DNA from 3 places in the Lactobacillus sp. ESL0791 genome. Region 3 is predicted to be linked to each of the others. Evidence: predicted binding sites of a transcription regulator. Region 3 holds the regulator's gene; each other region holds the start of a gene.
The links. The regulator LexA, encoded in region 3, represses DNA repair genes until DNA is damaged. The targets are predictions, from matches to a motif close to CNAACANNTGTTNG.

Region 1 (10,333 bases), 560 kb from region 3:
AGCCATGAACTCATTATCAAAAAGAGCAGATTCATCGCCAGCTGTGCAAGAACCCAGACTGTGGTCGAGGCCAATGCCTTTATTCAAGAAATAACCAAAAAATATCATGATGCAACTCATAATACCTACGCTTACGTTGTTGGCCCTAACAATGAACAAGTTAAAGCCAGTGACAACGGTGAACCCTCTGGAACCGCTGGTGTTCCCGAATTAAAAGCACTGGAATTAATGAACCTGCGCAATGTTACCGTCGTGGTGACCCGTTATTTTGGCGGGATCAAACTCGGTGCCGGTGGTCTCATCAGGGCTTATTCCAACAGCGTCACCCAGGCAGCCGAGCACATTGGCGTCGTCAAGCGAGTGCTGCAGCAGGAAATAATTTTTCACCTTGCTTATAATCGTTTTGATGAGGTAAATCATTTTTTAACGCAGCAAAAAATCTATATAAAAAAGGTCGACTACGGCACCGATGTCGCTCTGCATATCTTTCTTGATTATGATGAGCAAAACGCTACTAAAAAAGCACTTACCGACCTGCTTGCAGGTCAGGTCAACTTTAGTAACGGTGAAAAGCGCTATAATGAGCTGCCCGTGAAAGAACACAATTATCACGACAAGTAAAAAGTCGCAGCTTCAGTTGCGACTTTTTACTTATTGTCTTTTTTCTTTAATTGGTTCGGCTTTTCTTCACCCAAATGCCACACTTCAACTGTTGGATCCTTGGCGCTGCGGGCGCTGATTATTTTTTGCGCCAAATGCAGGAGCGGCTTATATTTTTCACCCAACAAGCCAATCGATTCAACAAAGAATTCGAGGGCAAACAGCAATCCAATTGCTAATAACCATGTTCCCCATACCGGCGAAAGCAGGAACAAAAGCGAGATAAAGGAAAAAATTAGCGATAGCGCATAAATAGTCAGCACAGTTTGCCGGTGGGTTAGCCCCATCCGCATCAATTGGTGGTGCAAGTGATGCTTATCCGCTTGTGAGACGGGACGGTTATTTAGTTTCCGGCGGATCATCGCGTAAATTGTATCGGTAATTGGTACACCCAAAATAATAATCGGAATCAGCAGCGAAATAAAAGTTACATTTTTCAGACCTTTTAACGAAAGAACTGCGATCATGAAACCGATATAGAGAGCACCTGTATCACCCAAAAAGATTTTTGCGGGATGAAAATTATAGGGTAAAAAGCCCAGCAGACAGGCCGCCAGCATGAAACAGGCAATTGGGATATATAGCTGCTTGGTATGGAGAAAAAAGTAGCCAACAATTCCCATTGTTGTGAGTGAAATCATGGCCACACCGTCGGCCAAGCCATCCAGGCCATCAATCAAATTAACGGCGTTGGTCAGAGCCAAAATCCAAAAAATGGTAATCGGCAGGCTCCACCAGCCCAAATCAATTGGGTGCTTCACAAACGGCAAATTAAGTACATTCATCCTGATCCCGGCCAAAAAGTAAATAATCAGGGCAGCAACAAAGATGCCAAACATTTTTTGCTTGGGCTTAAGCTCCATAATATCATCAATTATTCCCGTAAGCACAATCACACTGGATGCCAGCAAAATTGAAAAAGCTTCGTGGGTGGGAAATTGCTCCCGCAAGAGAACAAAGACGCCAATGTTAAACGTCACAAAAATGCCTAATCCGCCTAGCGTTGGCATCGGACTTTTGTTAACCCGGCGAGCATTGGGATCGTCAACTGCTCCCAAAACAAAGGCAAGGCGGCGGATAAAAGGGGTAATTGCCACTTGAATAATAACCAGAAAGAATAATTCAACGATAATTTTAAACATAAGATCTGCTTTCTTTAACTTACTTGCCCCTAATTATACAAGCTGTTGAAAAAATGCACAAATATGACCAAAACAAAAAGCTGGATCTTAAAATCCAACTTTTTTATTATCTTACACTTAATTTACTTACTTATTTGCTTTTTCTAATGCACTAGCAACTGCTTCCTTAAATGCCCGACTAGTCGATGAAGCCCCGGAAACAACATCTACATCGCTTGTGTTTTTTTCAAGCATTTCTTTTTGCAATTGCTTTAAAGCTTTTTCACCATAATCTGGTGATTCACTTTCTTGTAAAATTTCAATATTCTTCAACTGTTTTCCGTCATCAACCGTAATCCGAACTACAATTTCATTGCCCATGCCGCTAGTTGACTTGCCTATATATTGATTTTCAGTTGTTGCATAGGTCTTTTCATTCAAATCCGAAGCTGGGAAGTCAGCATTTTGCCAAGATTTAGTTTCGCTAGCAGCACTAACTGCATCAGCTTCTTTCACTTTAGCAGCATTTTCACCCGCAATTTTACCAAAGATTAAGCAATCAGCCACATCTCCACCGCCATTATATTGGTTAGCACCAATATGGCCTAATTCTCCAGCACCATACAGATGCGGAATAACTTTTTGCTCGGTATCCAAAATTTCTGCATTCTCGTTACGACGCGGTCCACCCTGTGTATTCAGCATGGTATGTTGCTGCGCCAAAGCATAAAACGGACCAGTCATTGAAATCTTGGTCATTGTCTTAGGGCTTCTGCCACATTGATAATCAACGCCTTGATCAACAAAGAAATTGTACTCTTCAATCGTTTTTCTCAATACTTCAGGCTTAACGGCAATTTTTTCTGCTAAGCCTTCAATTGAATCAGATTTTATCACTTTGGACATTATTTGCTTTTGAAAATCTGCATTATTAGAATCCATCAATTCATCGTATTTCTTTTGGTCAAAAATCATATGAGGGTGAACCTGTGCTAACGGTATCCGCCAAATACCATGATTATAACGATGACCATGCCTAGTAGCATCATCTTCAGGAACATAACGGGTGCCATCATCGCCAATCGTAATTAGTGATCCACTAAACAGTGCACTCCAACCCATTATGCTATATGCTCTTTCACCCTTGTTAGCAGCAAAGTTAACAGAACCGCCTGGCTCATAATTATTCATGTGCCACAAATCTGCACCTACTTCAATCGCCATTTTAATTCCGTCACCATTATTATATAGAGTACCGTATGGTAATAAATTGGTTTCTCCTAAATAGTCTTGGATCATTTGCTCATTATTTTCAAAGCCACCAAGTGCCATTACAACACCATTATTTGCTTTGACATTAAATTCTTTGCCGTTATTCTCAATTTGAACACCCAAAATTGTCCTGTCTTCAGCCTGAAGTAAATGTTTAGCCGGAGTATCATAAAGAACATCAATTTTGTTTTTACGGTCCAGCACATTTTGGCGTAAAATTTTCCATAAAGCAGCGTCAAAGATCCGATCATGCACTAACAAATCATCACTCGTGTCCGCACCTGCAAATTCCGGATATTCAACTGCCATATAAGCTAATAATGCCACATTTTTATTATCTGGATTTTTTCTTACACTAAAAGCCTTTTTACCCAAATACTTTTCAAAATATTCAGGCAGTTCTACCATTCCAGAAATATATTTATCCAAAACTTTTTCGTCTAAATCTAAAGGTGCTGTCATTTGTTGATAATATTTTTTTAGTTTGGCAAAATCATAACCAGCTTCAACAATTTGTCCACTGTAACGTGTATTACCGCCTTCGTGACCTTCTGGTGCACGATCGATCAGTAAAACTTTAGCATTTTTATCTGCCGCGAAACGTGCAGCAGTTGCACCAGCACCACCAAATCCGATCACAATCACGTCATAATTTGCATCCCATGATATTTTATTATTCACAATCATAATTATTAATCCTTTCCTAACTCATTTACTTAATTATTCGGAAACTGCTTTTTTCATATTTTTATTTAAAATAATTTGGTGTCTATAGTTTAAAACAGTTTTTCCAGTCCATTTTTTAAATGATTTATAAAATGAACTAACACAATTAAACCCAACCAAAAAACTTATTTCTGCAGTGCTTAAATCAGGATCCTGCAACAAATTTAATGCCAAAACCTTTTTTACAAAATTTAATTGCTCCTTAAAATTAGTTCCTTCTTTTTTTAGCCATCTTTGAATCGTTCGTGGTGACATTTTCATTGAGTCAGCTAGATCTGTCAACTGAAATCTGCCACTTACAATCAAATGAAACAAGTTATTTTGAACTGCAACTGAAAACGGAGGTTTAACGCTCGCCTTTTCAATATATTTTTGTAAACCTGGCTGCATAACATTCCAAATAATCTCATTAGTTGTAACAAATCCTTTTAATAAATCTTTTTTCTCAAAAACAAGATAATTATCTGCACTTTTCCGCGGTTTAATCTGCAAATATTTAATGATTTGCGAACCATAATCAAATTTACTCCCAATTGCCTTAGGAATAATATTTAAATTGGTTCCGGTCCTAAGCAAACTAACTAGCGAAAGTTGATCAACAAGTAAGCTAAAACGCGAATTTTTGCGATAATTATCAAGATAGCTAATGTGAATTCTTAAATCTATCCCTTCCTCAAAAGTGCCAATCACAATTGGACCAACTAATTGTTCATAGTTTGCTAGGCGCGTCACAGCTTGTAAACCATTTTTACTTGATAACGCCGCCAAAAAAGATGGAACAAATTTATAGATCTTGCTGGCATCGCTACAAGTCAACAGTTGTGTATCATTAGCATACTTATCAAATAACGCAAAAGAATTAGCAACCTTATTCCAAACAAAACTAAAATCGTCAGCCTTAGACAAATCTGTATTTTTCAAAATAGAATTAAAAGGGTAGCCTAGGCTAAGCAGAGATTTATTCAATTCTTCCCCAGAATCCTTATTCACTGTTGTCCTCCTTTCGCTTGCTATTGTATTCCCTTTCATTTTAGCAAAATATAGTTGCTGACGTCATTTTATGTTCAAACACGCCAAAAATTTTAGCAAAATAAAAAAGCTGAATTTTTCAAAATCCAACTTTTTTATTATTTTGCAATTGTAACAACACGTTTTTCCCGAATAACAGTAATCTTAATATTTCCCGGGTAATCAAGCTCCTTTTCAACCTGATTTCGAATATCACGTGCTAAAACAGTAATTCGGTTGTCCGAAATTTCATCTGGTTCAACCATTACCCGAACTTCACGTCCTGCCTGAATTGCGTATGCTTGCTTAACGCCCTTATAGCGCTTGGCAATCTGTTCCAATTCAGTTAACCGCCTAATATAATTTTCTAGGCTTTCACTTCTTGCACCCGGACGTGCCGAGGAAATCGTATCTGCTGCAACAACAAGTTCAGCAATAAACGATAATTTCGGCACATCGCCATGATGCGCTGCAATTGCATTTACAATTACATCTGATTCATGATATTTTCGTGTTAATTCCACACCGATTTCAACGTGTGAGCCTTCAATATCATGATCAACTGCTTTACCAATATCGTGTAATAATCCCGCGCGAACTGCTAATTTTTCATTTAAGCCAAGCTCAGCAGCCATTGTACCTGCCAGTTTGGCCACTTCAATTGAATGTGCTAAAACATTTTGCCCATAAGAAGTCCGATACTTGAGCCGGCCGAGTATCTTAACTAGCTCAGGATTCATCTTATGAATTCCCAATTCCATTAAGGCACTCTCACCAGCCTCATAAATGTCATCATTAACTTCTTTTCTGGCCTTATCGACCATTTCTTCAATGCGGGCCGGGTGTATCCGGCCATCCTTAATCAAGCGCTCCATTGCCCGTTTGGCGATTTCACGTCTAATTGCATCAAAGCCGCTTAATGTAACCACTTTGGGAGTATCATCAATAATCAAATCAACCCCAGTCAAAGCTTCAAATGAACGAATATTGCGTCCTTCACGGCCAATAATCCGCCCCTTCATTTCTTCGTTTGGCAGATCAACTACCGATACCGTGGACTCAGCCACCGTATCTGCAGAACTGCTCTGAATAGCATCAATTATTACTTTATGAGCGTAATGATCAGCCTTGGCTTTGACCTCTTCATTGCTGCTTTTAATCATTTCCGCACGCTCATTAACCAATTCGTCAGATAATTGACTTAAAACCAGCTTCTTTGCCTGTTCTTGATTTAAATTAGCAACTTCATAAAGCTTCTGCTGTCTTTCCTTAACCAATTCGTCAGCAACGGTTGCTTTTTTCGTTAAATCAGCCTGCTGCTGTTTCAATTGTTTTTCTTTTTGCGAAAGTTCATTCTCACGTTCATCCAATAATGAATTTTTATGGTCAAGATTATCCTCACGCTGCTGAAGACGATTGTTGTCACGAGAAATATTATCGCGTTTAACACTCAGCTCATCCTCAACTTTTTGCCGGTAATCCTGAATTTTTTCTTGAGCTTCGAGAATTTTTTCTTTCTTAGTATTTTGTGCGCTTTGCTTTAGAGCTGCGGCCGCTTGCTTTTGTGCCTTGACTTCGGCTTTGGCGGCAGCTACGTGTACTCTAGCATCAGTTAAAATCTGGTCAGCATTATTTTTTGCATTATGCACTTGCTTTTCCCAGATGTTTTTTCGGGTGCCATAACCCAAGCAAAAACTTAGTAAAATTAAAATAATAGCAGTTGCGACGGGAATCAAAACTTCATTTATCATGATTCTATCGCCTTTTTTCAAATTATTAACACACTATTATGATAAAGAACCTGACTGCTCATGTCAATTAAGACAAAAAAAACCTTGAAATCAAATTCCAAGGTCCAGATCAATTTCCTCAATCTTTTTTACTTTTGCTGTCAGCTTCTTTTTTATCAGAAGCTGGTTCACCTTCATTTTTTTCTTTAACTTTTTCTGGATCTTCGCGATCAGCAACTGACTTTTCATCAATCCCAAACGATGACCGCACTTTTTCCTGAATATCCTGATAAATATCTTGGTGTTCCTCAATGTACTGCTTGGCATTTTCACGTCCCTGACCGATGCGTTCGCCATCATAAGAATACCACGACCCGGCCTTGGCAACAATATCCTTATCGACAGCCATATCAAGCAACTCCCCACTTTGAGAGATGCCCTTGCCATACATCATGTCGACCTCGGCTACCTTAAACGGCGGTGCCACCTTGTTTTTTACAACTTTGATCTTGACCCGGTTACCGATAAAATCGGTCCCCTGTTTAATCTTTTCGGCACGCCTAATTTCTAAACGGATTGTTGCATAAAATTTTAATGCACGTCCGCCCGGGGTCGTTTCCGGATTGCCAAACATTACGCCAACTTTTTCCCGGATTTGGTTGATAAAAATGGCAATTGTCTTAGTTTTAGATATATTTCCCGACAGTTTACGCAAAGCCTGGCTCATCAATCGCGCCTGCAGACCAACGTGTGCGTCACCCATTTCACCGTCAATTTCCGCTTGGGGAACCAGAGCGGCAACAGAGTCGACAACCAAGATATCAATTGCACCGCTGGCAATCAGCGTGTCAGCAATCTGCAGGCCCTCCTCACCAGTATTCGGCTGCGACAAAATCAATGCATCTACATCAACACCTAAAGCCTCGGCATAAGCCGGATCCATGGCATTTTCTGCATCAATGTAGGCTGCTGTGCCGCCCCGCTTCTGTACTTCTGCAACCGCGTGCAAAGCAACCGTTGTTTTACCAGAAGACTCTGGACCATAAATTTCAATGATACGCCCGCGCGGATATCCGCCAACACCAAGCGCTGCATCAAGTGCAAGTGAGCCTGTTGGCACCGTCGAAATTTTGGTATCGGCCTTATCGCCCATGCGCATAACCGCACCTTTGCCAAAATTCTTTTCTATTTTTTTAAGTGCTTTCGCTAAAGCCTCTTTTTTTTCGTCTTTTTCTTCTTTGACCAAGCGTTTTACCTCCTAGTAACTTACATTTTATAATTATACTTTGCTTAACGGCAGGATTGCAAGATTAAAGCGAACAGATGTTTACAGATCTTACTGTTCTTTACTATGTACGCAAAAACATCCATTATTTTTTGCTAGTAATTGCTAAAAATAAATTTTTGAATAAAAAAAGCACTAACTGCTTAGTACTTTCTTACATCGAACCCTTGAAAACACCCCATGATTGATGGAAATAATCATAGCCGGAGTAAATGGTAAAGATTAATGCCAGATAAAGCAAAATGGTACCAATATGGTAAAAATCACCAATTAGCAAAAAGATAATCGACAACATCTGACAGGTCGTTTTTATCTTCCCTGGCATTTTAGCAGCCATCACCTGACCCTTATTTTCGGCTAAAATCAGGCGCAAGCCCGTTACGGCAAGCTCACGGCAGACAATGATTGCCACTATCCAAGCAGGAGCTAAATTCAACGAAATCAGGAAAATAAAGGCGGTCATCGTTAGCATCTTATCGGCTAGCGGGTCGGCAAATTTACCAAAGTTTGTTACCATGTTGCGTGAACGCGCGATATGCCCATCAAACCAATCGGTGGCCGAAGCTCCAGCAAACACAACCGCTGCAACTACCAATTTCCAGTAAACTGTCGTTCCAGCTACCTGTACATGGGCATTACCCCCAAAAATCACAATCAGCGCAAACACTGGTATCAAAAATATTCTAAAAACCGTTAATTTATTAGGTAAATTCATTCTTAACTATTTCTCCTATCTATTGCCCATTGCTGTCATTATCACTTTTTCCATCATCGTGACTGTCTTGCCCACTTTGACCGTTATTGTTATCAGTGGAAGAATTGCTAGAATTGTCGGAATGTGAATTGTTTTGGTTGTGCTGACTATTATTCTGCGTTGACTGGCTATGCTGCGAATTATTGCTGTGCTGCGTTTGACTACTGCTATTATTCTGTTTGTTTTGCGAATTAGTAGTTCCAGTATTGCTATTTGTCGTATTTGTATTATTTTGGTTGGTCTGGGTGTTAGTGTGATTATTTTGTGTCGCTTGTTGATGCTGCGCATTTCCGAGTAAAAATGTTAGAGACAAAGAGCTATTAAGATTATCGTACGGCACTTTGCGGCCGCCAACTGTAATTGCAGTGCCTAAAGCGTTACTAAAGGTAACAACAAAATTTTGGGCGTCGGCCGGAAGATCCATTGTGTGCTTTTGAGCCGCAGCTAGTGTTTGACTCCAGCGTGTAATCCCATTGACTGCAACTGTTACCGTTACTGCCTGCTGACCCGCACGAACAACTAAGCGCCGGTTATTCTTCAAACCGGTTACCCGAAACTGATTGCTGGCCAAGCGGTGAATCTTAACCGGATTTTTCTTGATAACCTTCTTTTTTTCCTTTTTTTCCTTCTTTTTCGGAGTCTTATTCTGTGAAGCAACTGTCACATCATTATTTTCAGGCTTATGACTTTGCTGGTTAGCCATGCTATGAGCATACAAAGCATAACCAACTAGGACAACGACAATCACCGCCAGTCCAATAACAATCCGCGGAAGATAATTTTTCCACAAGCGGCGCTTAGGACTGGCCTTCTTCTGCACCTCTTTACTCTTATTGTCGATTGACTCTTCGACATACTCGTCTGGTTCTGCTTTAGGGACATCCTCACGATATTCACTGAGCAGCTCTTTGCCATCAAGACCCACGATCTGGGCGTACTGCCTGATAAATGCACGTACATAAAAGTCGCCGGGAAGCTTATCAAAATCGTCCTGTTCAATCGCACTTAGGTATCTGCTTTGAATTTTTGTTGCCTTTTCAATGTCCGCAAGCGAGAGTCCCTTTGCCTCTCGAGCACTGCGTAATTTATCTCCGATATCTGCCATAACTACCTCTTCATATTTTTATTATTATATAGAGTATAACATTTTATCACTTATATTTACTATAAAAGCCAGCCGCCGCTAACATAAATTGTTTGTCCTGTAAGATAACCGCTGCTTGGGGAAAGAATGGTCTTGACCCAAAAAGAAATATCTGTTGTCTCAGCTAAGCGACCCGCAGGAATTTCTTCTTTTACTTCTTGCATTGTTTCACTGGAAAAGATCTCGTTCATCGGTGTCTTGACTGCCCCCGGCGCAACAACATTTACCGTCAGATTGGTTGACGCTACCTCACGCGCATATGCCTGGCTAAACCTCGTTAAGCCAGCTTTGCTGGCACTGTAAACTGCCTCAAGGGCACTGCCTTCACCGCCATACACGGATCCCAGATAAACAATGCGGCTAAAATCATTTTTAACCAAGACCGATTCCAGCAAATGCGTCAGCTTAATTGGAACAAGCAGATTAGTCTGAATAATCTGTTCAATCACTGCCATCTTTTGGTCGGCAATAAAATTATAATCCGTAATTCCCTGAGCAAAAACAGCTGCATTGATAGTTAATAAATTTTTAGTAAAAGCCAGTAAGTCCGTATCGCTAACTGCAAAATCCAGTTTAACCGGGATAAAATCCTGCTGAGGGTAGCTGCACATCAACTCGCGACCCATTTTTACT
Region 2 (10,333 bases), 570 kb from region 3:
ATACCCAAAATTCCTGTCAAAAACAATTCTTTCACCAAATTTTTAAAAAACGAAGAAAAATAAAATTATTAGTTTTTCCAATTTTCGTATATTATAAAATTAAATTTTATACTTACTCTGCTGTTTCATTTGCAAAATTTAAATAACAAATGTAGTATTTTCATTGGATACGTTGCAAGTTCAATATTTTTAACTATATATTCTATTTACAAACGCTTTCACAGACTGTACAGTAGTACATGTAAATAACAAATTTATTTGATTTTTAGTTGAGAGGCAAAAAAATATGTCAGATAAAGTTTATACAGATTACTTTTATAACTCAGAAGATTTCGACAGAAATCACGGCATGGGCTATAAAGAGCTCCACATGCCAGAAAATGTAGAAGCTTCACCGATGGTTGTGCCACCAGTATTGGAGCCTGACAAAGTTGACGGCAACGATATTTGGTACACAATCGAGTCCCAAGAGGGCGACTACCAATTTTTACCAGGCAAGAAAACCCACACTTGGGGCTATAACTTCCCAGTTCTTGGTAAAACCATTGTTTTAACCAAAGGCCAGCACGTTCACGTAACTCTAAAGAATAGTTTACCAGAATTGACTACCTATCACTGGCACGGCTTGGAAGTTTCTGGACCAGGCAACGATGGTGCTTGTCACTCACCTGTTTATCCTGGTGAAGAAAAGCATATTGACTTCGTTGTCAAGCAGCCTGCAGCTTTGACATGGCTTCACGCTCATCCATGTCCATCAACCGCTGCGCAAGTCTGGATGGGACTTGCCATGGGAGTTGTCGTTACCGATACTAATGAAGCAGAACTTCCAATTCCAAAGACATACGGCAAGGACGAATTTCCAGTTATTTTGCAAGACCGGAACTTCCACGAAGACAACCAGTTTGATTACAAGGCAGACTACAACGCAATGGGCGTTTATGGTGACACCCCAGTAATCAATGCTACGGTTAAGCCTTATGTTGATGTTACCACGCAAAAAGTTCGGTTAATCTTCTTAGGCGGTTCCAACCGGCGTGAATGGAGATTGCACTTCAGCGATGACTTGGTAATGACCCAAATCGCCGGCGACGATTCATTCTTGGAACACCCAGTCAAGTTAACCAAGATTTTAATCGGACCAGGTGAGCGGCAACAAGTTGTCGTTGACTTTGGCAACTACAAAGAGGGCGACGTGGTTAACCTCTACACCGATGACTTTAAGCTGATTGAATTCAGAATTCATGCTTATGAAAAAGACGATAGTGTCATTCCAGACACTCTGTTTACCCCGTATGACCCAGTTGTAAATCCGAACAAGGAAATTCGCAAAGTCACGATGGATAACCACAATGAAATCAACGGCAGACAATTCTCAATGCAGAGAATTGACATGAAGCAGACACTGATGAGTGCTGAATACTGGGATGTAACCAACACCAACGATAAGAAAAACGGTATGCTCCATCCATTCCACGTCCATGGTGCCCACTTCTTAGTTGTATCACGTGACGGCAAAGAACCATATCCAAATGAAAGAAATGTCTACAAAGACACTGTTGAAGTTGCCCCACAAGAAACTGTTCGTGTGAAGGTTTACTTCCAAAACACGGGTGTCTTCATGTACCATTGCCACATTATCGAACATGAAGATGCCGGCATGATGGCCCAAATTCAAATCGTTGATCCTGCTGAACCAAACAAGAAATACCATTTGATGGACATGGAAACCTTGACTAAGGCCTTTGCTGAAGAAAAAGGCATCCCGATGGATGAGGTTTATTGCCCAGGCATGGATGTTGAAGGCATGGACGTTAAAGGTGAAGACCACACGATGGATGCTTTTTCAGGCGCAAGTCATCACTAATTTTTAAAAGCCACTAACATTTCTCTAAAATCACTCAACTTAGTTTGGGTGATTTTTCTATTGCCAATAACTGTTCTTATATGTTTAAATAAGCATATGAACAAGAAAAAAGACACAAATAAAAAAATAATTTATCTTATTGGTGGAGTAATCTTTTTGAGCCTAATATTCATTGGTTTAAATTCACGGCAAGTAAAAGATTGGCACGCCGAATTTCGGGTGACTGTCACGCAGCCAAAAATGAAATTAAATGTTCCCTTAGAAAAGCAATATCCAGAATTGCCTAATGGCTGCGAGGTGACTTCCCTGTCAATGCTGCTTGATTACTACCGGATGTCACCCGGAAAAATGACATTGGCACAAAAAATTGCCCATGTCTCTTCTTTTACTGACAATGGGCAATATCGCGGCAATCCTCATCAAGGATTTGTCGGTTATATGAGCCAGGCAAATGCTGGCTGGTGTGTCTACCACGAACCGCTTTTTGCCGTCGCACGAAATTACACGAACCGAATTCAAGATGCCAGTGGGACTGACTTCATCCGGCTGCTGTACCTGGTTTCCAAGGGACATCCGGTCATGATCATCACCAACACGACTTTTGCACCCGTGAACAACCTGCAGACCTGGAACACAGCTCAAGGTCCCGTTAAAGTCACACCCTCCTCGCACGCCTGTGTGCTCACCGGCTATAACCATCAAACCGGTACGGTCTATGTTAACGACCCCTTTGGTAAGAAAAATAAGCCACTATCGTGGCAAAAGCTGGAAGCTAGCTACAATCAGCGCGGCAAACAAGCACTGTATATTAAATAATCAGCAGTTTACAATTTTTGTAACTGCTGATTATTAATTTTTATAAATTTAAACTGTCCTTTTCACATCATAATTATCAGAACAATCCCGTTAACCACGGCTAAATACAGCGGCATCCACAGGGTCTGCGTGTACAAATAAGACCACGCAAACAAGGCACCAAAGACTGCATTAATCAGTAGCAAAGGAATTGAGGACTGCCAGTTAAGGACGCTGAACAGAATTCCCGACGTGATAATTCCCAGTAGAGCAACAAAAGCCGTGTTTTTTCTAAACGCGTAGTTAAAAAGAAAGCCGGTTGACAAAAAGATCTGTAACACAGGCAGAACAACTCCCAAGGCAACAAACAAAAACCAGTACAGGGATCTTGATTCGTGCTGCAAATATCCAATCTGAAAGTCATAAAAACCGAGTTTGCCGCAGGACTGCATAAAAGAAACACTAATTCTTAGTACCGTCACCACAAGAGTTAAGCCAATAATCAAGCCAAAATTTTTCAGCCAACTTATATTAGGATTTGTTTCAAAAAACCGCTGCTCTCGGTTAAAACGGTAAATATAGAACAGCAACACCATTACCGAAATTAATGTAAATAAAATTAAATCCCATATTCGCACTGGTGATTTCATGGTAACTAATTTCACTACACCGGCAGCCATCAAATAACCGATGACGTATGCAGCGTAGCGAATCAAGTTGCCTTCTCTTGATTCTGGCGTATTCACAATTTCACTCCTACATATAATGTACCCTACAAATCCTATATTATAGCAAAAAAGCCGGCTTTTATGAAACACCAATCGTATTATTTCGTTTTAATCTCAACATTATTAACATCAGTTAACGCAAAAATGTGCCCAGAAACAAACACCTGACCGTCTTGACAGCCCTCAACATACCCGACAACATCAGACTGCAGTTGATCATTGGCATCAACTTCTTTTAGTTGAACAGCAACAAGCAGGTGACTGGCAAAGGCTCTAGTTAAAATTGAGCTGATTTTCTCCTCAGACATTGCTGGCTTTTCTGTGTGTACAACTGCCCGTTGCTCCTTATCCTTGTTAATCCTCATCGTGTGATCGCTGAGAAAAAAACCCGCCCATTTTTTCATGCCCCGATCTTGATAGTTTTTAAAAAAATTTTGCACTACTTTGTCAAAATCATTCATAGGCATTGCCACCGCTATGCCCGCCAACCAAATTACTGCGCTTAATTGCCGTTGCTCCTTTTAACAGACTTGAAGCCTTTACCAAGTGAGTAAAGCCATATTTTTGTCGAATCTGGTCAATCGTCAGCGTCAGATTTTGACGTTTAATTTGCTGCTCCGGATCGGCAAAAAACGTCAGCTGCTGCTCCTTAGCCGAAACCAGGCTGCTATAATCGACACCCAGCGCCCGCACAGCTTCGCCATGCCAATTTTTGCGGAAAAGCGCCAATAATTCGGCAACTAATTCCTCATTATCAGCGGTCGGACAGATTTTACGGTGAACGCTAAAGCCTTGGCGCTGATAACTGCGATATTCAGAAAAACGGACATACAAGTTGACGCAGCCAGCCTGCAAGCGATGTGCCCTAATTCTGGCCGCAACTTGTTCGCCAATTTCCCGAATAACAATTTCAATCTCACGCTGGTTGAGATAATCCTTGGTAAGGATCTGCGAGTTGCCATAGCTTTTCATTTTGGGAAAAAATTTCTGACTAATAATACTGCGGTCAACTCCCCAGCTAAGGGCAAATAGCTGCTCGCCAATCACGCCGAATTCTTTTTTTAGCAATGAAGGATCGCTATGTGCCAGTTGATACATATTATTAATTCCTAGGTTATGCAAATGTTTTGCCGTCCGCCTACCGATGCTCCAAACGCTGTCAAGCTGTTCAATCCGCCAAAGAGTATCGGGAACATCAATGTAATGCCAATAGGCAATCATTGACCTGCGATGTTTAGCCGACAAATCCATCGCTAGTTTAGCTAAAAGCGGATTTTCGCCGATTCCGCAAGTTGTGTACAAACCAATTGTGTCATGAATGTCCTGCTGAATTTTGCGGGCAACCAGGTACGGATCATCGCCAAACAAATGCCAGGACTTGGTCATATCAATCATGCTCTCATCAATTGAATAGACGTGAATATCTTCATCTGCCGCATATTTACGAAAGATCTGCAGGACCTGCATGCTGCGCTTAATATAAAGATTCATATGCGGCTCAACCAGTAATAGATCCGGCGCCTTCTCTTTTGACGGCAAATCACGTGCCCGCATCACATTTGTTAAGCCATATTTTTTCTTTGCCAAAGGTGAAGCCGCCATAATCAGCCCCGAACCCCAGGATGAGTGCGGCTGCCGCGAGACAACTGCCAAAATTACCTTCATCGGATTTAGTCCCAACCTGATTGCCTCACAGCTAGCAAAAAAAGACTTGTTATCAATCATAAAAATCAAGCGATGTGGTTCATAGCGGTAATCATACATAATCCCTGTTCCTCTTTTTTGCAAACGTTTGTTCGTTAATTGATATTATACAAACATTCGTTCGAATAAGCAAGAACAAAAAAGCAATCTTTTCCAGTCCACATGACTAAAAAGATTGCTATTGCCACAAATATTATATTCAGTATACAGCTGGCATTGAGCCAATACTTGAATTAACTATTAATTTCGCGTTTGCGAGATCTTGTTGTGCCCTGTTTAACAACCAAGTTGCTTGCTTAACTTCAACAATACTTGCAGTTTGAGAACTGTTAATTACTTTAGCATAATTTAGATATTGATCTGAAACTTGAAAGCTAGAAATTACGCAAAAAGAGCGTGATTTCTAGCTTTTTTAGTACAAAAATAAAAACGCAAGACCTCCCTGCGTTATACTTTAAGTGTCAAAATCAAAGTTAAAGGAGATCTCACGCTATGAAAAGTATATCGCAAATCAATCAAGAAAAGGATACTTGTTCTTTAATTTCTGCTTTTGCTAAACTAATTGGTCTAGCTGATCTGAGCAAGAAAGTTAACTTTAAACGTCATTCCTTAGTTAGCCTGCTCATGGTGATTAATTGGATGATCCAATCACGCTTTGCCAGAAAGTCTCTGTATCGTTTCGATCAACCTGCAGAATTTACTTCTAAAACTGGCAGAAATGTTCTCAATGATGGTCGCATCAACTGGCAAAAACTGCTTTGCTTAGCTGCTGTCAATTTGATTACTGCGCTCAAACCCGCAATTGATAAGCGTAGAAGATTAGCCTTGATCGTTGATGATACTTTGATGTCACGTTCCTATTCTAAGAAAACGGAATTGCTTGCTAGAGTTTATGATCATAATGAGCATGAATATGTTAATGGTTACCGTGGCCTAACTGTTGGCTGGAGTGATGGCAATACTTTTTTGCCAGTAAATTTTGCTTTAATGTCAACTAAGAACAAACAAAACATGATTGGCAGTAAAGCCATTACTACTGATAAACGTTCCATTGCAGGCAGAAGAAGAAATCAAGCTCAAAGACAGATGAATGATGTTACAGTTGAATTAATCAAACAAGCTTTAAACGAAGGCATTCCAGCGGACTATGTGCTGTTTGACAGTTGGTTTGCATCACCCAAAATGTTCTGGCGGTTAAAACAACTAGGATTAAACAGCGTATCTATGCTTAAATTAAGCAAAAAAGTATACTATCGATATCGTGGCCGGCTCTATGATGTAAAAAGTCTGTACGAAAGATTGACGGCATCAAAGATAAAGTTGAAAGACGATTACCTTTATAGCTGCGTGGTAGAAGCTGAATATCAAGGACATAGCTTTCCGCTCAGATTAGTATACGTTACTAAGCGCGGTAACAAGAGAAAATACTTGGTTTTGGCTACTACAAGATACCAGTTGCAGCCAAAAGAGATTATTCAGCTTTATGGCCGTAGATGGCAGATAGAGACTTTCTTTAAAGCAACCAAGCAGTATCTGGCTTTAGATAAATCACAGATCCAAAACTATGACGGACAAAGTGGCTATTTTGCCATCACTGCCTTAACTTATGAGCTGCTAGCTTGGCAGGAAAGACAAGCAGTTGATGAGCGAACAATTGGAGATTTGTTTTACTTAATGAATGACGCGTTGCCAGATTTAGCTTTCGAAAAAGCATTGGTCTACCTGTTATCGGCATTGAAAGAAGTCAAGGAGCAAATTACAGAAGAGGTAGACCAAATAATAAGCAAATTTATTAAGCTATTACCTAGCTTCATTCAAAAATATTTGGCGTGAACCAAATAAAACACAAGTGGGCATTAAAAAAGTCAGAGCCCACAAGGAATCTGACTAGTTTTATTGCTTTCAAGTTTCAGATATTGATCATATAATTCGCTGAAGAATTCATAGTTATTATAATTGTCAGATGATTTAACAGTGGCTTCTTGAATAATTGATTTTTGTAAGTCCTGTTTATCAGGTTCAGTGGCTACTTTTGCGTCTTCTCTTGCCTCTTCAGCTGTATTAATTGGAGTAAGCCGTGGGCCTGAAACATATCTAGTATCCTCAGCCTTGACATAGAAAAGATTATTGTCAGTAGCATTACCCACATTTATTGTGTCATAGTTTGTAGTATCTCCTAAACGATAAAATAATTCAGCTTTATTATTCTGTCGTACCCAAATATAAAGCAATTCTATTGCTTGTTTGGCATTAACTAAATCTTTACCGATTGTAACAACTTCACTATTACTACTTGGGTTAAGAATACTTTGGAGATTATAAGCAACAGTTGGCTTAATAAATTCGATATAAGTATCCTTTGTTTGGGTTGCCAATCTTTGTCGTAGCCGGGTTTTAACTGAAAAAGCGCCAATATAGGCATCGTTAGTATTGGCTATATGATAATAATTTTCTCTACTATTACCATCTATATCTGAAAAAACATAATCGATCTTTACTTTTTTACCATTTTGGATGGTAACTTTACTAGATCCGGTTCCGGTAGTATATGGTTTTGAATAATCCTTATCGTAAACTGTAACGGTAGCAGTTGCTACATAGAGCGGCTGACCATTAATTTCACTGACATTAGCAGCGTTAATGTAGCCGCCATGACCAATGCTGTAATAATATTTACCTTTGACTTTTATATAAGGCAACCATGATTGATTGTAATTGTCGTCATTCAAAAGATAGTATTGCTTACTATCATGATCAATTGATTCAACTGTACCTGCATACTGCACATTAGTACCTTTACGTAAATGTGTTTTATATCGGCTGCCACGATATTTTTTAAGCCTTTTTCCATTTTTATTGTAAACATAAGCACCATGAGCTAACTGCATCGTATTAGTACTTGAAGTAGCAGCCAATGCAGAAGTAGCAGAATGTTCAATTGCTGGTACACTAACACCTAAGGCTAATACAGCAGCAATTGTAGTAATTATTAGTTTCTTGTTTAGTTTCATAAAGTTCACCTCAAAGTTATAACATCATTATAATACACCTGCATAGAGAGCGCTTAATCAGTTAATAATATTTTACTTTTTAACATATCCAATATAATTAATAATTAAAAGCGGAAAGTAAAAAAGTGCAGCAGATTATCTCTTATTTGGAAATCTGCTGCAACTGTTTCTCTTTATTATTCTATCCTAAAACTATATTTACCTAAAAATGGGGCAACTGACCTAATTTTGATTAAACTTTAGCTGACAGGCATGGTATCGTCAACGCCTTCATTACCAGATTTTGTAATGTTTAATAATGCTTGCTGTTGTGTAGTTAAATACCAAGCAGCTTCTTTAACCTCAGTAATGCTTGCTGAAGTTGAAGAATTGACGGTTTTAGCCTGTTTTAAAGCTTCATCATAACAAGCTTTATAAGTATTTACGTAAAGTTCATTTTTATAGTTAGCATTAGCTGTAATTGTTTTTTCTTGATCAATTAACTTTTGCAAATCTTGCTTGTCAGTTAATGTAGCAATTTTAGCGTCTATTTTAGCTTCTTCAGGAGTATTAGCTGGTGTCAATTGCGGACCTGATAAGTATACGGCATCAGCTGCTTTAATATAAAACAGTTGATTTTGGATTGCATTGTCGTAATTAATGGATTCTTCAGGAGAGTAATAATTTAAGCGATAAAATAATTCGGCTTTATTGTCTTTAGGTACCCAAACATAAATTTCTCTAATTATTGGAAGAGCTTCATTTTTTGTAAGCATAACGTTTTTATTAGTAATTTCAGGATTAATAATTGATGAAATTTTGTAAGCATTACTATTTTGCTTTAAGCCGACATAAGTATACATAGTGTAAGTAGCTAATTTTTGACGAGGTTGAGTTTTAACAAATTTAGTAATAACAAAGGCATCAATTGTACCAGTTATTCGATAAGCTGTTGACCTTGAATTTCCGGTAGGAATTGTACTAATACAATCAACTGTGATTTTTTGACCCGTTTTAATGAGAGTACGATCAGAGCCTGAGCCAACGTATAGTCCTTTTTTAGGGAAGTCATCGTATTTATTTTTGTCGTGAATTGTAACGGTAGCAGTTGCCACGTAGAGCGGCTGACCATTAATTTTACTGACATTAGCAGCGTTAATGTAGCCGCCATGACCAATGCTGTAATAATATTTACCCTTGACTTTTCTATAAGGCAGCCATGACTGATTATAATTATCGTCATTCAAAAGATAGTATTGCTTACTATCACGCTTAATTGATTCAACTGCACCTGCATATTGCACATTAGCACCTTTACACAAATGGGTTTTGTATCGGCTGCCACGATATTTTTTAAGCCTTTTTCCATTTTTATTGTAAACATAAGCACCATGAGCTAACTGCATCGTATTAGTGCTTGAAGTAGCAGCTAATGCAGAAGTTGTAGAATGTTCAATTGTTGGTACACTAACACCTAAAGCTAATATAGCAGCAGTTGTAGTAATTATTAGTTTTTTGTTTAATTTCATAAAGTTCACCTCAAAGTTATAATATCATTATAATACACCTGCATAGAGAGCGCTTAATTAGTTAATAACATTTTACTTTTTAACATATCCAATATAATTAATAATTAAAAGTGGAAAGTAAAAAAGTGCAGCAGATTATCTCTTATTTGGAAATCTGCTGCAACTGTTTTTCTTTATTATTCTATCCTAAAACTATATTTACCTAAAAATGGGGCAAATAACCTAATTTTGATTAAACTTTAGCTGACAGGCATGGTATCATCAGCGTTTTCATTATTAGATTTTGTAACGTTTAATAATGTTTGCTGTTGTGTAGTTAAATACCAAGCAGCTTCTTTTACCTCAGCAATACTTGCTGAAGTTGAAGAATTGATGGCTTTAGCCTGTTTTAAAGCTTCATCATAATAAGCTTTATAAGTATTTTCATAGTAGAAATTGTTGTAGTTAGCACTAGTCTTAACTGTTTCTTCTTCATTAATTAATTTTTGTAAATCTTGCTTGTCAGCTGCTGTTGCAATTTTAGCGTCTATTTGAGCTTCTTCAGGAGTATTAGCTGGTGTCAATTGCGGACCTGATAAGTAAACGGCATCAGCTGCTTTAACATAAAACAGTTGATTTTGGATTGCATTTTCGTAATTAATGGATTCTTCAGGAGAGTAATATTTTAAGCGATAAAATAATTCGGCTTTATTGTCTTTAGGTACCCAAACATAAATTTCTCTA
Region 3 (10,333 bases):
CCGCAAATTTTTACCAGCACAAAAGCATACCGAAGAGCAGAGTGAAAAAGACGTGCAGAGCCATTATGATATCGGCAACGACTTTTACAAGTTATGGCTAGACCCAACCTTAACTTATTCTTGTGCCTACTTTACGGATGATAATCCCGATGACCTTGAACAAGCCCAGATTGCGAAAATTCACCATATTCTCAATAAGCTGCATCCGCAAAAAGGCAAGACCCTGCTTGACATCGGCTGCGGTTGGGGCACCTTGATGCTAACGGCAGCCAAAGAGTATGGCCTCAAGGTCACGGGGGTTACCTTGAGTGAAGAGCAATATAAGTTAGTCCAAAAAAAGATTTTTGACCAAAACCTGCAGGATGTGGCGGAAGTTAAATTAGAAGATTACCGCGAATTAGGTGATAAACAGTGGGATTACGTGACTTCCGTGGGCATGTTTGAGCACGTCGGCAAGGAGAACCTGGGACAATATTTTGCCGATGTTGCCAAATACCTTAAAAAAGACGGTACCGCATTAATTCACGGTATTACCAGACAGCAAGGCGGTGCCAGCAATGCCTGGCTCAATAAGTATATTTTCCCGGGCGGCTACATTCCCGGTCTTGAAGAAAATATCAACCATATCATTGCCAACAATTTGCAAGTAGATGACCTTGAAATGTTAAGGCGGCATTACCAGCGAACATTGGAGATTTGGGATAAAAACTTTAACCATGAACGAGATAAAATTCAGCAGATGATGGGCGAACGCTTCACCCGAATGTGGGACCTTTATTTACAGGCTTGTGCTGCCTCATTTGAATCAGGCAATATTGATGTTGTGCAATACCTAATCACTAAAGGCCCATCGGGAACTGATCTGCCAATGACAAGAAAATATATGCTTGCTAAGTAAAAAAGTGCGGTTGGCCGCACTTTTTTTGTTTAAAACATCGGTTTTTGCAGGACATTCCATTCTTGGTAAGTTTGGTCCTGCAGAGAAAACTTTTGTGTCAAAAGATATTCTTTAGCTTTTAACACTAACGGAGAGGAATTAGAAAGATTTAAATCAGCTAGTGAGAGTTCAACTGCTCCCAAGGAATCTTGACCTGAGAATTGCCTTGCTGTTTCCTCAATTGTTCCTAAAGTTTTTGTTACCAAATAAAAGACAGCTATATGCTGATTGAAGTGCCACTGTTTGTAGTCCCACGGATAACGAAAAGAAGTCGTTCCCAGCTGCGTTAGAGAAGTTGCTGTCAACCCCGTTTCCTCTTTAAATTCTCTTACAATTGCTTTAGCCAATTCTTCACCATCTTCAAGGCTGCCACCGGGCAAATCGAAACGATTAGTATACGGGCCGCCATGTTTCTTAATGACGACCAAACCTTTTTGAGTAGTCAAGATCCCATAGACGCCAAAAGCACGATGAAATTTTTCTGTCATTTTTCCTACCTCACACTACAACAAAAGACACGGACCATTTATAAAATCCGTGTCTTATTTATTTTACCAACACTCTTTATTTCAAAGTAAAAATCTTCCCTGGATTCAAGATATGGTTTGGATCAAACAGGGCTTTAACCTTACGTAAAAGCTCAGTATAATCTTTACTGTAAAAGTCCTCAAACTTATCAGCACGGGCATAGCCTATACCGTGCTCACCTGACATATTGCCGTCAAGTGATTTAGCAGTTTTGTATAACTCATTGATTACCTGATCACTCTTTTGGGCATATTCTTCGTCACCCATTTGGTCAGAACAGAGGTAAATATGCAAGTTGCCGTCACCCGCATGACCAAAGTTAGGAATCCGCATTCCAACTTCCTGCTCCAATTCTTCAATTCGGTCCAAGACAACTGGGATGTGGTTAATTGGCACACAGACATCAACCTCATCCATCTTTGGTGTTGACTTTTGAATTGCCAGCAGCAGTGCTTCCCGGCAAGCCCAAATTTTCTTTGCTTCGGGATCATCGACTCCAAGTACAACTGCCTTTTCTGCTTTAAATGGTTTAACCGCAGCCAGTGCTTGTTTCAATTCTTCCTGCAATTCTTCATCAGTAAATGCATCAAGACCCAAAATAATAAAACCATCGCCCGACTTGATTGGAAAAGTATCAGCAGCATATTTTTCCCATAAATTAATCACCTTGCGGCCCATAAACTCAACCGTTGTCGGTACAACACCGGAAGCCAAAATTGCCGGTACCGACTTAATTGCATCGTTAAGAGTTGGATAAGGAATAATGGCGTTAATAGCTTTCTTAGGCCGTGGATACAAGCGAACCGTAATTTCGGTGATCACTCCCAGCGTTCCTTCGGAACCAACGATTAAATCGCGCAAAGAATAGCCAGAAGAAGACTTGACCGCCTTACTGCCGAATTTATAAAGTTTGCCGTCAGTTAAAACAACCTTTAGCTCACGAATATGTTCCCTTGTTACACCGTACTTGATTGCCTTCAGGCCGCCAGCATTGGTTGAAGCGTTACCACCGATTGTTGCCCAGTGCATCGCCGGTGCCGGCATATAAGTAAACGGTTTGTCGGCCAAATATTCTTCAATGTCTTTTAAGCGCATCCCAGCCTGTACGGTCATCGTTAAACTATCCGGATCATATTCCAAAAGCTTGTTCATTTTGACCATATCAAGGGAAATCCCTCCTTCAACTGTCAGGTTGGCACCCATTAAGCCCGTAGAGTTTCCCCGCGGTACCAGTGGAATTTTATGATCATTAGCATATTTAACAACTTTCTCTACTTCCTCATTTGTAACCGGCTGGATGACTAAATCCGGCATTGCCCGCACTGTCTTAAACTGGTCATGATCCCAGTGTTCAATCGGCTGCGAAATAAACCGCTCCGGTTCAGAAATAAAAGAACGTAGATTGGTTAAATCCTCTTGATTGAGTTTATGATACTCCATAAAATGTCTCTCCTTTTTTACTTACTATGTAATTTAATTTAGCCTATTATGTAATCGCCGTCAACATAACTAGGTTATTTTTTATAGCAAAATAAAAAGAACAGTTCTTGATAGTTCTGCTCTTCTTTCTTTATTTATGGGTATTCTGCAGCATATAAAGATTGTAATAATAACCTTTTTGTGCCAACAGCTGTTCGTGGTTGCCCTGTTCAATTATACGACCGTTGTCAAGGACAATAATGTTATCCGCATCAACAATTGTTGAAAGCCGGTGCGCAATTGCTAAAGTCGTTCGTCCCTTACGTAAATTCTTTAGGCCCTGCTGAATTAGAGTTTCAGTTTCCGTATCCACGTTGGCCGTCGCCTCATCTAAAACCAAAATTTTGGGATCAGTAACAATCGTCCGGGCAAACGAAATCAGCTGTCGCTGACCTTGACTTAGTTCACTGCCTCCTTCGCCAACCTTAGCGTGATACTTCCCGGGCATTTTTTCAATAAAACTATCAGCTTGGACAGTTTCTGCAGCCCTCTTAATTTGCTCATCGGTAATGTCATTATTGTATAACCGGATATTAGAACTAATATCGCCATAAAACATAAAGGGATCCTGCAGAACTAGGCCTAATTTATGGCGTAATTCTTCTTTGGGATATTTTTTGATATCAACACCATCAATTAAAATTTCGCCCTGATAAAATTCATAAAAACGCATCATGACATTAATAATTGAACTTTTGCCCGAGCCGGTATGGCCGACAATCCCCAGCGTTTCGCCTGGATTAACGGTAAAAGAAATATCATGCAGAATCTCATTTTTGCCATCATAGGAAAAACTGACATGTTTAAATTCAATTTTTCCCTTGGCAATCGTCAAGCCAGCTTGTTCTTCCTGCTTGGGCTCATAATTTTCATTGTCCAAAATCCGAAAAATTCTTTTACCAGCAACAATCCCGTCCTGAAACAGCGTCATCTGATCCATCATCGATGAGATTGGATTAAAAAACTGTGAGATATACTGTGAAAAAGCATAAACGACACCTGCGGGAACGAAAGTTGCCCGCAGCGGAAATCCAAAATACATCAAAGAAATCGCTAGTGCTAAGGAGTATAGCAAACTCGTTAATGGTGACAGCAAAGTCGAATTAAGGTTGATCATGCTAAAACGGTTCTCCATCAAGGCCCGATTTTCATTTTCAAAGATACCAGTCATCCGCTTTTCCTGTTTAAATTGCTGAATCAAAGAAATTCCTTCAATTGATTCATTTAAGTTGGTATTAATCCGGCTCAGGCGCTCACGGTAACTACGGTACAACCGCGAACTGCGCTTGGAATACTGCCAAATAATAAACAACAGAAGTGGCAAAAACGCTAAAACCAGAAAACCTGCAACGACATTCGTGGAAAACATCGCTGTCAGCGCCGAAGCAATGGAGAAAAATGACATCACAACACTGGACAAAACTGCCAAGAAATTACTCAGCGTCATCGTGTCGTTGGTTACCCGCGAAACAATTGAACCGGCAGGTGTCTGGTCAAAGTAGCGCATCCCTAAAGTATGAAGTTTTTTGTAAAGTGCTTTTCGGACACTCTCAAGCGACTTTTCCGAACCCAATGCGAAAAAATACTCATAGGTAAACTGTAAAATGCCTTTGACTAACGCCCCAAAAGCATATAAACAACCAGCAAAAATAATGATCTGCACAGGCACACTTTGCTTAACCAAGTATTTATCTAAAAAATACTGCAGGCCAAACGGCAGTAGCATATTAATGATGCTGACAATTAGCGCACCAACGCCCGCAATAATCATTTCATTCTTAAAACGCCAAACAAAATGCAACAAGCGTTTAAAAATGTTCAGTTGTTCCTTAACCGGTATTTCCTTCGACCAGATAGATTCATTGCTGCTTTCATTATCCATTAGTGTGTTCACCCACTTTCTCTTCTAGTTCCTGTCTGCGCCACATCTCGGCATACCAACCATTATCAGCCAGCAAATCCTCATGGTTGCCGCGCTCAACAATCCGGCCATCTTTTAGTACCAAAATCAAATCCGCATTCATTACGGACGTCAATCGGTGCGTAGCAATCAGTGTTGTTTTACCTTGACGCTCTGCACGCAGCGATTTCAAAATTGCCATTTCGGTCCTGGCATCAACCGCAGATAGGGCATCATCCAAAATTAAAATTTGACTTTGCTTTAACAGCGCACGGGCTATCGACATCCGCTGTTTTTGTCCCCCAGACAGCGACACCCCATTTTCGCCAACCAAAGTCCGGTAGCCAGCCGGCATCTGTAAAATATCATTGTGAAGGTCGCTCTTTTTAGCAGCAGAAATAATTTGCGTTTCCGCGGCATCCGCCTTAGAAAAGGCAATATTTTTCTGAATTGATGTCGAAAATAAATAATTATCCTGCGGCACGTAAGAAATCTGCTGCAATAAAACATTCAGCGGAATTTCACGAATATCATGACCATTCAAGGTGATCTGACCATCATACTGGTCAAATTCCCGCAGCAGCAGCTGAATAATTGTGGTTTTACCGGACCCAACTTTTCCTACCAGGCCGAGGGTTTGCCCGCTTTTCAAAGTAAAGGAAATATCCTTTAAAACGATAATGTCCTGTTCATCGGGATAGGCAAACGACTTAACCTGATAATCCAAGTCCCCGCGAATATCATCAGCGGTCAAGCTTTCATCAGCATGACTGTCAGTGATTTGCGGTTTTTCATCCAGCAGTTTTTCCACCCGGTCATAGCTGGCACTGCCCCGTTCAAGAATGTTAAACAGATAACCAATAGCAAACATCGGCCAAACCATGTTGCCGATATAGGCAATAAACGAAACAAGCTGCCCAATTGTTAACACATGACTGGTTACCAATATGCCGCCATAAATAATTGTTATTGTATATGTCAGACCAATAATAATGGTACCTAAGGGATCAAAAAGTGCATCCCACACGAATACTCTTTTGTTGATTTTAATTGTGTCGTCAACCATTTGGTCAAAGGCGGCAGTATCTTCTTTACCCTGGCCAAAAGTCTTAATTACCTTAATTCCTGAAACCGATTCTTGCGTCTTATTGTTCAGCCGTGAAAAGGCTGCCTGCGACTTATCAAACGAATCATGCAGGTGTGTGCCTAACTTCCAGGCTCCCCACGCCAAAAACGGCAGCGGCAAAAGTGCAACCAAGGTCAGGCGCCAATTGACGAAAGCAATCATTGCCACCATTGTTGATACGCCCATTGCAAGCGAATCAACTAGGGTCAAAACCCCCTCTCCAGCAACTTGTTGAATGGCCGAAACGTCGTTAGTTGCGTGTGCCATCAAATCTCCAGTCCGGTGCCGCTGGTAAAAGGTGCGGTCCATCACCATAAAATGACTAAACAATTTCGAACGCAGCTGCCGCTCTAATTCTGCGGCGCCGCCCCATATTTGCTTACGCCAAAAAAAGCGCAATACATATAACAAAACTGCGGCCGCTAAAATCGCCAAGATTAACGCACCGTACTCAGCCCACGATATGTGTCCCGTGTTCAATTGGTCAGCCATTAAGCCAAGAACCCGCGGCGGAACTAAATTCGCAAGCGAAGTCAGTGCTAAGAGAGCTATCCCTGTAATGTAGCGTTTTTTCTCTTTCTTAAAAAACCAACTTAATTTACCAAAAATGCCCATCATTCACCTCTACTTTTCAAAAATAAAAAAGACAAAGAATAATCTTTTGTCTTTTACACTAATCAATTAAAGAAAAAATTATTTCTGATGTTTCATCATGTTCATGACCTGATTAACCTTCTTAGCCGAAGGCTTCTGACCCATTTGTGACATCATTGCAACAATCATATCTTCATTGATTGGGGGATTATCCTTAAAATACTTCTTCATATAAGCTCTTGCGCCATAAAATCCACCAACTAGTCCCACTAACAATGCGACAATAATTAATGTAATTGCTAAACCCAAATTCATAAAAACAAACTCCTCCATAAATCAATAAGTATATATTACCTAAAATTAATTTTATTTTAAAGGCCTAAATCAATCTTTTCGTAAACCTTTTCTTCTCTGCGCCTTTTTAGCCTTTTCGGAGGTGATTTCCTTACCATCTTTTCCGATGATTACCATATCTTCGACGTCTTGCTTAAAGCCAGCCCGGAAATTTTGAATAAACTTTTTCTGTAATTCTTTGCGCTCAGCGGCTTCATCTTCAGTTAAGCCCTCTTTTTCTTTCTTATGGTAAAGTTCATTAATCCGCGCAATCATCTTTTTTTCTTCAGCACTATCCATCGCAATTTCCTTTCGTTTTTACCATAGTCTACCTTATTTGCAAAAATAAAAAAAGTCTGGGCAATTAGAACATTTGTTTGCCAAAGAGCAATATTTTTGTTAAACTAAAGTTAATTAATTTACAGTGAACAGCAACGGAGCAAAATAATGGCGACTAATCATGACTCAAAACAACTAGAAATCTTACAATACATTTACGAAACGGTTGCAGACCGCGGGTTCCCGCCCACAGTCCGGGAGATTTGTGCGGCCGTTAACCTTTCATCAACGTCAACTGTCCACGGGCATTTGGCACGGCTTGAACGTAAGGGGTTAATTCTAAAAGACGCAACTAAACCACGAGCTCTCGAAATCACGGAGGAAGGCAAGAATGCTTTGGGAATAAAACCAAAGGAAATCCCCATCGTCGGTGTAGTCACCGCAGGAGAACCGATTCTTGCAGTTGAAGATATCGAAGATTATTTCCCGCTTCCACCAGATTTAGCTAACGATGCGGGAGATTTGTTTATGCTGAAAATTCATGGAGAAAGCATGGTCAACGCCGGCATTTTAAACGGTGATAACGTGATTGTCAGGAAGCAATCTGCTGCAAGTAACGGAGAAATTGTGGTTGCAATGACAGATGAAAACGAAGCAACGGTTAAACGGTTCTATAAGGAAAAAGGCCACTTCCGGTTGCAGCCGGAAAATGATACGATGGCACCAATTATTTTGACCAGTGTCCACATTCTAGGCAAGGTCGTCGGTTTATACCGCAACAATATCAATTAAGAAAAAGACTAGAGCGCTGCTCTAGTTTTTATTTTGCTTCAAATATGGCTTAATTGCCAACCAATCCTGCTTAACATCATCAGTTATCTTGCGATTATAAAAAATTGCTGCCGGATGATATTCAAGGATGACAGTATATTTTTCTTTTGACCAAACATAGCCGTTTTCTTCTTTATTCAGTTGAAGAATTGGCGTATTTTCGAAAACTTTACCGTGTTCTTTAGAAATAATATGGCCCGGTCCAAGCAACCTTTCTATAGAAGTCCCGCCAAGAGTCACAATCACTTTCGGTTTAACATAATTAATTTCATAATCAACAAACGGTGCGTGTGCCAGAATTTCTTTTTTGGTCGGTTTACGGTTAGGATATTTCACCACTTCTTTATTTTCTTTTTTACTAAAGACATTTTTAACGGAATATGGCCTGCTCCTGACAACACTTGTAATATAGATATCTTCACGACTTAAGCCAATTGAAGCCAGTGACTTCATCAGTTCTTTGCCGGAAGCACCGTGAAAGGGAATGTGGGAGACAATCTCATCCCTTCCTGGTGCTTCGCCAATGATCATCAGTTGGGGATGCTTGGGTCCTTCACCTTCGTTTAGTCCCTCCAGTTTAAAACCTGCTGAACGCTGCTTTACTTTTGCGATTAATTCTCGCGGATATTTCATTTTAATTTACACTTATTCGTTTCTGTAATATTTTTCCACACGTAACCAGAAAGATGATTTCACAAAATTTAATCACAAATTTATAATTAATCGCTGTAACATCAGTGTTTTATATTCAGGCTTGTGAATTTTGTTAAGTTTCACGTTGGTTACACAACTAGTTTTTTCACAAAGTAATCTATATTTGATCCATTATAGCTGCTGCAAGCGCAAGTGCCTGTCCATGTGCATCCCGACCCCAGCCACGATCTTCGTGGCCAGAGGTCGTACTTAACGAATCTGCTGTAAACAAAATCTGCGCAAAGTCGGCATGACGAAACTGAGCACACGCCGCAAGCGCCGCACATTCCATTTCAACACAGGAGGCACCCAGCTTTTTGAACTGGGCAACTTTTTTAGCAGTTTCGCGGAAAAAACCATCTGTTGACCACGTCATTACTTCTTTGACTTTTAATTTGTTCTCAACCATCAATTTTTCAACACTTGTTAAATAATCCGACTGTAAATCAATAATATTGGCTGGCGCTGCATAATGAAATGATGTACCTTCATCCCTGATTGCCTTTGTCGGTACCAAAAAATAATTTTCGGGGATTTTGCTTAATACACCTGCCGAACCGACTGCCAAAATTTGTTGAACACCATAAGAAATAGTCCAATCAAGTAACTGTACTGCGGAGGACGCACCCATTAAAGCTTGACAAAAAGTGATTTTCTCATGTGCAAGCTCAACTTCATAAATTTCTGTTTCACCCATAAAGCATTTGAATATACCGACAACTTGATGCGGATACTGCCTTAAAAAATTTTGAATCGCATCAGTCGTAATAAAGGCAAACAATAGTTTTTTAGGAAAATGGTAATGCAATTTGGCACTTTTATGTCCCGGGTCAAGGACAGCATGCTGATTTGCGTCAAAATCCAATAAAAACGGTTTCTCCATTAAAATTTCCTCAATCCTTATTTTATCAACTTTAACAATCAGATTTTATCTAAAATTGCTGCAGCTAACTCCAGTGCCTGTTCGTGCGCACCCATCCCCCAGCCGCGATCTTCATGCTGTTCGATGTCGCTTAACGAATCAGCTGTAAACAAAATTTGCGCAAACTCTACTTGCCGAAATTGTGTACAAGCTGCCATCGCCGCGCACTCCATTTCAACGCAAGAGGCACCCAGTTTCCGAAACTTTTTAACTTTATTAGCAGTTTCCCGAAAAAAGCCGTCCGTTGTCCAGGTCATGATTTCCTTGACTTTAAAACCCGTTTCAGCCATCAAATGTTCAACTTTCGTTAAAAAATTCGACCTTAAATCAATAAAATCAGCTGGTAAAGCGTAATGAAACGATGTTCCTTCATCCCTGATAGCTTTGGTGGGAACCAGAAAGTAATTTTCGGGAATTGCGGTTATCGCACCTGCCGAGCCAATTGCCAGAATCTGCTTGACACCATAGGAAATCAGCCAGTCTAACAACTGTGTTGCTGCGGCTGCCCCGATTTTTGCTTGACAAAAAGCAATCTTTTCTTGTCCCAATTGAACTTCATAAACCTTGGTTTTACCTTCAAAGCATTCAAAGACCCCAATTTCACAGTAGGGATACTTTTTCAAAAAGGCAGCTATTGCTTCGGGCGTAATAAAGGCAAACAGCAGTTTATCTGGAAAATGATAGTGTAATTCTTCATGGTCCGGCTCAAGC

Region 1: the regulator LexA is predicted to act here: its motif matches at 7,834-7,847, upstream of recA (recombinase RecA).
Region 2: the regulator LexA is predicted to act here: its motif matches at 5,202-5,215, upstream of PT285_RS09340 (Y-family DNA polymerase).

What each region holds. Positions count from the first base shown of each region.
Region 1 covers NZ_JAQTHU010000001.1:787,388-797,720, reverse strand. Annotated here, with positions in the region: gene PT285_RS03985 (YigZ family protein) at 1-621, shown strand, start outside; gene PT285_RS03980 (glycosyltransferase family 4 protein) at 648-1,802, opposite strand; gene PT285_RS03975 (FAD-dependent oxidoreductase) at 1,929-3,740, opposite strand; gene PT285_RS11380 (helix-turn-helix transcriptional regulator) at 3,774-4,769, opposite strand; gene rny (ribonuclease Y) at 4,907-6,538, opposite strand; gene recA (recombinase RecA) at 6,657-7,763, opposite strand; gene pgsA (CDP-diacylglycerol--glycerol-3-phosphate 3-phosphatidyltransferase) at 7,957-8,517, opposite strand; gene PT285_RS03950 (RodZ family helix-turn-helix domain-containing protein) at 8,537-9,661, opposite strand; gene ymfI (elongation factor P 5-aminopentanone reductase) at 9,721-10,333, opposite strand, start outside.
Region 2 covers NZ_JAQTHU010000001.1:1,919,269-1,929,601, forward strand. Annotated here, with positions in the region: gene PT285_RS09320 (multicopper oxidase family protein) at 287-1,864, shown strand; gene PT285_RS09325 (C39 family peptidase) at 1,961-2,680, shown strand; gene PT285_RS09330 (CPBP family intramembrane glutamic endopeptidase) at 2,743-3,405, opposite strand; gene PT285_RS09335 (hypothetical protein) at 3,486-3,848, opposite strand; gene PT285_RS09340 (Y-family DNA polymerase) at 3,841-5,151, opposite strand; gene PT285_RS09345 (transposase) at 5,584-6,924, shown strand; gene PT285_RS09350 (SLAP domain-containing protein) at 6,957-8,102, opposite strand; gene PT285_RS09355 (SLAP domain-containing protein) at 8,342-9,610, opposite strand; gene PT285_RS09360 (SLAP domain-containing protein) at 9,850-10,333, opposite strand, start outside.
Region 3 covers NZ_JAQTHU010000001.1:1,348,667-1,358,999, forward strand. Annotated here, with positions in the region: gene PT285_RS06700 (cyclopropane-fatty-acyl-phospholipid synthase family protein) at 1-898, shown strand, start outside; gene PT285_RS06705 (NUDIX hydrolase) at 928-1,425, opposite strand; gene PT285_RS06710 (FAD-binding oxidoreductase) at 1,502-2,905, opposite strand; gene PT285_RS06715 (ABC transporter ATP-binding protein) at 3,036-4,826, opposite strand; gene PT285_RS06720 (ABC transporter ATP-binding protein) at 4,819-6,585, opposite strand; gene PT285_RS06725 (YneF family protein) at 6,664-6,879, opposite strand; gene PT285_RS06730 (DUF896 domain-containing protein) at 6,949-7,197, opposite strand; gene lexA (transcriptional repressor LexA) at 7,345-7,968, shown strand; gene PT285_RS06740 (uracil-DNA glycosylase) at 7,990-8,640, opposite strand; gene PT285_RS06745 (nucleoside phosphorylase) at 8,819-9,583, opposite strand; gene PT285_RS06750 (nucleoside phosphorylase) at 9,622-10,333, opposite strand, start outside.